Regions from separate parts of the Arthrobacter sp. TMS2-4 genome, predicted to be linked through region 2. Evidence: predicted binding sites of a transcription regulator. Region 2 holds the regulator's gene; the other holds the start of a gene.
What was found. The regulator HrcA, encoded in region 2, represses chaperone genes, less so after heat shock. The targets are predictions, from matches to a motif close to TTNGCACTCGNNNNNNNCGAGTGCNAA.
Positions count from the first base shown of each region.

Region 1 (3,400 bases), on a different contig from region 2:
CGCCGCCAAGCTTGGATCCGGAGGCGTGCTGGAGGACGACGTGCTGGCCGCCCCGAAAGCCCGACCAGTCCTGGGCGTCGGCATGGGCGGTGAGGGGCAGGACGTTCATGGCGGGCCTTTCGAGAGGTTCCGGAGATTCCACGCTAGCCGTGCTCGCTGAACGGCGCGTGAACGCCCGCTGAAGGTCTCTCACCCGCACGGGGTCACAGGGTCCGCCAGCTCCCGCTCGTCAGGTGCGATCCCGCCTGGGGTCCCATGAGGAGCATCCCGCCGTCGACCACGAACGAGGCCCCGTTGACGTAGCTGGAAGCACCGGAGGCGAGGAAGGCCACGACGTCGGCGATCTCCTCCGGCGCGCCGGGCCGGCCGAGGGGGATGCCGGGACGGTCCATGTCGCGCGGGTCCTGATCCTGGGAGTCGTTCATGGGCGTGTTGATCTCGCCGGGCAGCACGGCGTTCGCGGTGATGCCCCGGTCCGCCAGTTCGAGCGCGATGGTCCGGATGAGGCCGCCGAGGCCGTGCTTGGAGGCGTCGTACGCGGCGGAGCCCACGCGGGGCTGCTCCTGGTGCACGCTGGTGACGGCGATGATGCGTCCGCCCCGGCCGCCGTCGAGCATGTGCTGCGCCGCGCGCTGCAGGCAGACGAAGGCGCCATCGAGGTTGGCACCCATGGTGCCGCGCCAGGTCTCCCAGTCCGTGTCCATGAACATGGTGCCGCCGTTGACTCCGGCGTTGTTGACGAAGACGTCGAGGCCGCCGAGCTCCTGCGCGAGGTGGTCGACGACGTCGCCGCAGGCCGGCGCGTCCGTGGTGTCGAGCCGCGCGACGGCGGCCTGAACGCCCTTCTCCCGCACGAGCCGCGCGGTCTCCTCGGCGCCCTCCTGGTCGGAGTGCCAGGTTACGCCGACGTCGCAGCCCGCCGCAGCGAGGGCGAGGGCCGTCGCGCGGCCGATGCCGGAATCGGAGCCGGTGACGATTGCTTTGCTCGGTGTGAAGTCCATGCCCCCCATCCTTCGCACCCGGCCCCCCGGCATGCAAGCGGAACTCCTCGAAGGACGCCGCGTACCCTCGGACAGGTGTCCGGGGGTACGCGCGGTGGGTGGTCCTACGCGTCGACGGCGCCCTGGGGTGTCGCATCGGAGGATGACGACCGCACCGGTTCGGCGGATTCCCCGCTGATCACTTCGATCTTGCGGGGCCTCGCGCGTTCGATGACGGGGATCGTCACGCTGAGCACGCCGTTCTCGTAGCGGGCGGCGATGCCCTCCGTGTCGACGCCCTGGCCGAGATTGAGCTGGCGCAGGAACGAGCCGCTCTCGCGCTCGCGGGTCAGCCACTTGACGCCCTCGGCGCTCCGCAGCGTGCGCTCGGCGCGGATGGTGAGGAGCTGGCCGTCGACGTCGATGTCGACGGATCCCGGGTCGATACCCGGGAGGTCCGCGGAGAGCACGTAGTGGTCCTTCTCACGGTAGAGGTCCATCGGCATGAGGCGCAGTCCGGGACGGCCCTCCAACAGGGCGCCGGTCACGCGGTCCAGTTCACGGAAAGGGTCGAATTTCATGGCCACGGGAAACAACTCCTTCGCTGATGCCACCTGTGGGTGGTTGGTTCGTCAGGGTTGAGCGCCCTCCGCTCAACTACGAAGAATGTTAGCACTCGGATGCGGCGAGTGCTAAGGGTTGGTGTTCGCCCAGAACGAACGCTCCGGGACGCAGAAAAGGCCCGTCCCGACATATCGGTACGAGCCTTTCCGTGGTGCTCTCACGAGCTGATTCCCAGTGCCTGCGCGGGGCCTCGATCCCCGGGCCTTCCGCGTGTGAAGCGGATGCTCTACCAGACTGAGCTACACAGGCAATTGGTTCTCCCATAGCTTAGGCCATCCGCGCCCCGTGCCAAATTCCCCCTACCTCCACCCCTGGCACGGCCGCGCCGGGCGGGAGTCCGGCGCCGTGCTGGCCATCGCGGTGCGGCCTCAGTAGCCTGAAGGAAAGCCTGCTGAGCGTTGTGGACGCCATCAGGCATCACCCCACGAAGGGACACCACCATGGACAACCAGGACATCCTCCAGCGCATCCAGACCCTCGTCCAGGAGGAGCACGACCTCCGTGACCAGCCCCAGGGTGCCGAAGCCGATCAGCAGGACCACGCGACCCGCCTCAAGCAGGTCGAGGAGGAACTCGACCAGTGCTGGGACCTGCTGCGCCGGCGCCGCGCGAAGGCCGACGCCGGAGAGGACCCGGCAGACGCCGACGCGCGCCCCGTCAGCCAGGTGGAGGGGTACCGCCAGTAATGGCCCTGCCGCTCGTACTGTTCGACGTCAACGAGACCCTCTCGGATCTGGGGCGGATGTCCCAGCACTTCGAGGAGGTGGGGGCTCCTCCACAACTCGCCGCGCTCTGGTTCGCCTCCGTGCTCCGTGACGGGTTCGCCCTCACGGCCGCCGGGCAGAACACGCCCTTCGGCGAGGTCGCCGAGGACGCGCTGCGCACGGTCCTCGCGGACCAGCCGCTCAACCGGGACCCCGGGGACGCGGTAGGCCACGTGATGACGAGCCTGCAGGCGCTGCCTGTCCACCCGGACGTCGCCGAGGGGATCCGGGCCCTGGCCGGCAGTGGCTTCGAGGTGGCAGCCCTCACCAACGGTGCCGCCGCGACCGCGGAAGGCCTCCTCGAGCGGGCAGGCGTGCGCGGAGATGTCGGCTCCGTCCTGTCCGTCGAGGATGCGCCGCGATGGAAGCCGGCCCCGGAGTCCTATGCCTACGCCCTCCAGGAGCTCCAGCGGGAGGCGGGCGACGTCGTGCTCGTCGCGGTCCACCCGTGGGACATCGACGGGGCCGCGCGTGCGGGTCTCCGCACGGTCTGGCTCAACCGCTCAGGCGCTCCCTACCCCGCCGTCATGACCCGCCCGGACCACGAGGTGTCGGCGATCACCGAGCTGCCCCGCCTCCTCGCAGGATGACCGCCCCACTGGGTGACCGACGCAGGTCCTGTCCGTCCGATGGACACGCTGCGGGCCGCGCAAGGCCCAGGGCGAGACATCTCTTGTCGCCGTCCGATCCGCTCCCGCGCTACGCTGGTCATTCTGGTGAGCCGGGAAGTCTGGTCGGCGCTCATACGAGCGAGCCCGATCCCAGGAACCCATGACTTCCCACGACACACCGTCCAGCCCGCCCGGAACGTCCCGCGGCGCAACGGTCTTCAGCCGGAGCAGCTACCCGGAACACCTGCGCATCTCCGGCATCCTGCGCAAGGAGACCGTCGGCGGAGGACTTCTCCTCGTCGCCACCGTGCTGGCCCTCATCCTCGCCAACACCGCCGCGGCGGACACCTACTTCGCCGTCCGCGACTTCCGGTTCGGCTACGAACCCTGGCACCTCGAGCTGAGCGTCGGCGCCTGGGCC
Region 1 covers NZ_JBTNDI010000003.1:157,164-160,563, forward strand. The annotation lists gene ACX80F_RS06245 (hypothetical protein) at 1-109, opposite strand, end outside; gene ACX80F_RS06250 (SDR family oxidoreductase) at 204-1,010, opposite strand; gene ACX80F_RS06255 (Hsp20/alpha crystallin family protein) at 1,106-1,561, opposite strand; tRNA gene ACX80F_RS06260 (tRNA-Val) at 1,780-1,853, opposite strand; gene ACX80F_RS06265 (DUF2630 family protein) at 2,045-2,290, shown strand; gene ACX80F_RS06270 (haloacid dehalogenase type II) at 2,290-2,958, shown strand; gene nhaA (Na+/H+ antiporter NhaA) at 3,140-3,400, shown strand, end outside.
Region 1: a site for HrcA is predicted at 1,650-1,676, ahead of ACX80F_RS06255 (Hsp20/alpha crystallin family protein). Genes of this name have one in related genera too.

Region 2 (3,400 bases):
CGGCGGCCTCCACCGTGACCTCGACCGTGCTGGTCCCGACAGCGGTGATGACGCCGCCGATCCGGTAGCCGGCGCCGTCGGAGACGTCGAGGCGCTCGCCCTCCCCGAGGCGGCGGACGGTCGCGGCATGGCGCCCCTCGTCACCTCCGAGCACGAACGTGCTGCCGGGGGCCGCTGCACGGACCGCCTCGCCCGGCCCGAAGAACAGGGGACGCGTCATGATCAGCGGTTTCCGAGCCGCTCCCGCAGGCGCGCGAAGACGCCCGAGCCGCTGCTGGCCAGCTGGCCGTCGGTGTACTCCTCGTTGCGCAGCTCGGCCAGCTTGCGCAGGAGCTCCTCCTGCTGCGGGTCTACGTTGCGTGGGGTCTCGACATTGAGGTGGACCCGCAGGTCCCCCCTGCCCTGGCTCCGCAGGTGCGTGACGCCGAGGCCCCGAAGGGTCACGATCTCGCCCGACTGCGTCCCGGGCTTGATGTCGAGTTCCTGGTCACCGTCGTAGGTGTCGAGGTGCACGGTGGTGCCGAGCGCTGCCGCGGTCATGGGAACACTGAGCGTCACGTGCAGGTCGTCGCCGTCCCGCAGGAAGGTGGAGTCGGTGGCGACGCGGATCTCGACGTACAGGTCGCCCTGGGGGCCGCCGGCCGTGCCGGCCTCGCCCTGTCCCGCGAGCTGGATGCGCGTGCCGGTGCCGACGCCGGCGGGGACCTTGATGGTCAGGGTGCGGCGGGCACGGACCCGGCCTTCACCGCTGCACTCGTGGCAGGGGCTGGGGATGACGGTGCCGTAGCCCTGGCACGTGCCGCAGGGAGCGCTCGTCATGACCTGGCCGAGGATCGAGCGCACGGCCCGCTGGACCTGGCCCGAGCCGCCGCAGATGTCGCAGGTCCGGGGCGAGGTGCCGGGCTGGCAGCAGCTGCCGTCGCAGGAGGGGCACATCTCCGCGGTGTCCACCTCGATCTTCTTGTTGGTGCCGAAGACCGCGTCCTTCAGGTCGATGCGCACGTTGATGAGCGCGTCCTGTCCCCGGCGCGTCCGCGAGGGGGCGCCGGACTGCTGGCCGCCGCCACCGCCGAAGAAGGTCTCGAAGATGTCCTGGAAGGCGAAGCCCGAGCCCGAGTAGCCCCCGCCGTAGCCGCTGTCGGTCCCGTTCTCGTTGCCGGTGGTGTCGTAGACCCGCCGCTTCTGGGGGTCGGACAGGACCTCGTAGGCGTGGCTGACGCGCTTGAACTCCTCGGACGCATCCGGGCCCGGGTTCACGTCGGGGTGGAGCTTCCGGGCGAGCTTGCGGTACGCCTTCTTGATTTCCTCCCCGGTCGCACCCTGCGCTACACCGAGGACTTCATAGTGATTACTCACTCCTGCACATCACTTCCTGTTGAACGTTCTGTCGTCTGCTCGCCGGCGATACCGGCGGAAAGGCCATGGTTGGCCCTGGGCGGCCGTCGACAACCCAGAACCGCGGCCCGCTGCCCCGTTATTCCTCGAGGATCCTCGAGAGGTAGCGGGCGACGGCGCGTACGGCCGCCATCGTCGTCGGATAGTCCATGCGGGTGGGGCCGAGGATCCCGAGCTTCGCTCCGGCGTCCGGTCCGTACCCCGTGGCAACCACGGAGGCCTCCGACAGCCCTCCGTAGGGGTTCTCGCTCCCGATCCGCACCGAGATCCCGCGGGCGTCGTATTCCATCTCCGACAGCAGCCGGAGCATGACCACCTGCTCCTCCAGCGCCTCCAGGACGGGGCCGATGCTCAGCGGGAAGTCCCCGGTCGAGCGGGCCAGGTTGGCCGTCCCGGCGAGCAGGATGCGGTCGTCCCGCCCGAGCCCGGCAAGCTGCTCGAGCGCCTTCACGATGGTACCCCCGTGGGCTCGAAGCCCCGGAGGGAGCTGGGAGAGGGCCACGGCGAGCCCGCCCGGCAGCGCCGTGAGCTTCAATCCCGCCACGGCGGACAGGATGCGCTGCTTCAGCTCCGCCAGCTCGGACTCCTCGATGTCCTCGGAGGTCCGCACGATGCGCTGCTGGACCGCGCCGTTGGTCGCGATCAGGACCACGAGGACCTGCTGCGGCGCCAGCAGCACGCATTCGATGTGCCGGACGGACGCCCCACCGACGCGGGGGAACTGGACGACGGCCACCTGGTGGGTGATCTGCGCCAGCAGCCTCACAGTGCGGTCCATGACGTCGTCGAGGTCCTCGGCACCTTCCAGGAGAGTCTGGATGGCCTTCTTCTCCGGCGCCGACAAGGGTTTCACCTCGGAGATGCGGTCCACGAACAGGCGGTAGCCCTTGTCGGTCGGGATGCGTCCCGAGCTCGTGTGGGGAGCTGCGATCAGGCCCTCCTCCTCGAGGACGGCCATGTCGTTGCGGATGGTGGCCGAGGACACCCCCAGCCGGTGTCGGTCCACCAGGGCCTTGGACCCGACCGGCTCCCGGGAATGGACGTAGTCCTCGACGATGGCCCGGAGCACCTCCAGGCGTCGCGGTTCACTCACTCCTGTGTCACCTCCGGATCCGTTCCTCTGGGCACGCGCCGCGGGCGGCTGCCGGCGGTTAGCACTCGACACACCCAAGTGCCAAGTCTAGTACGTCCGCTTCGATTGTTAGCATTGGGATCCCGGGCTGCGGCAGACCGCCGGAGCCCCCGCGGGAAGGACGGACCCGGGATGGACTACGGCTGGGGTGCCCACGACATATCGGCTCCGAAGCGGGTGGAACTCCCGGATGTCCCCGTGCAGAAGGATCTGGTCCTCGAAGACGTGCAGAGCGGGTTCGTGGGCGCGGTGATCCGGGTGGAGAAATCGGGCGGGCTCCACGTGATGGTGCTCGAGGACCGGCGCGGCAAGACGCGGACGTTCAGGCTCGGCCACGGCTTCCTCCTCGACGGCCGCCCGATCCACGTCGTCGCGCCCGTGCCGGCCGCCGCCCCTGCCGCCAGGACTGCCGCCACCCGCACCGCTTCCGGATCCGTGCGGGTGGAGAACGCGCGGGCGAGGACTGCCCGCGCGAGCAGGATCTGGGTGGAGGGTCAGCACGACGCCGAACTCGTCGAGAAGGTGTGGGGCGACGATCTCCGCCTGGAGGGAATCGTCGTCGAGCCGCTGCACGGCGTGGACGACCTCGAGGGCGCCATCCGCGCCTTCGGTCCCGGACCGCAGCGCAGGCTCGGCATCCTCGTCGACCATCTGCTCCCGGGCACCAAGGAGTCCCGGATCGCCCAGCAGGCCATGACTGCCCCCGGGGCCCGCGGCAACGTCCTGATCGTCGGCCACCCGTATGTGGACGTCTGGCAGGCCGTGAAGCCGGCGGCGCTGGGCCTGACGGCCTGGCCCGTCGTACCCCGCGGCCAGAACTGGAAGACGGGCATCCTGGCCGGTCTCGGCTGGCCGCACCACGACCAGGCGGCC
Region 2 covers NZ_JBTNDI010000004.1:115,543-118,942, reverse strand. The annotation lists gene ACX80F_RS07535 (16S rRNA (uracil(1498)-N(3))-methyltransferase) at 1-220, opposite strand, end outside; gene dnaJ (molecular chaperone DnaJ) at 223-1,356, opposite strand; gene hrcA (heat-inducible transcriptional repressor HrcA) at 1,475-2,488, opposite strand; gene ACX80F_RS07520 (DUF3097 family protein) at 2,660-3,400, shown strand, end outside.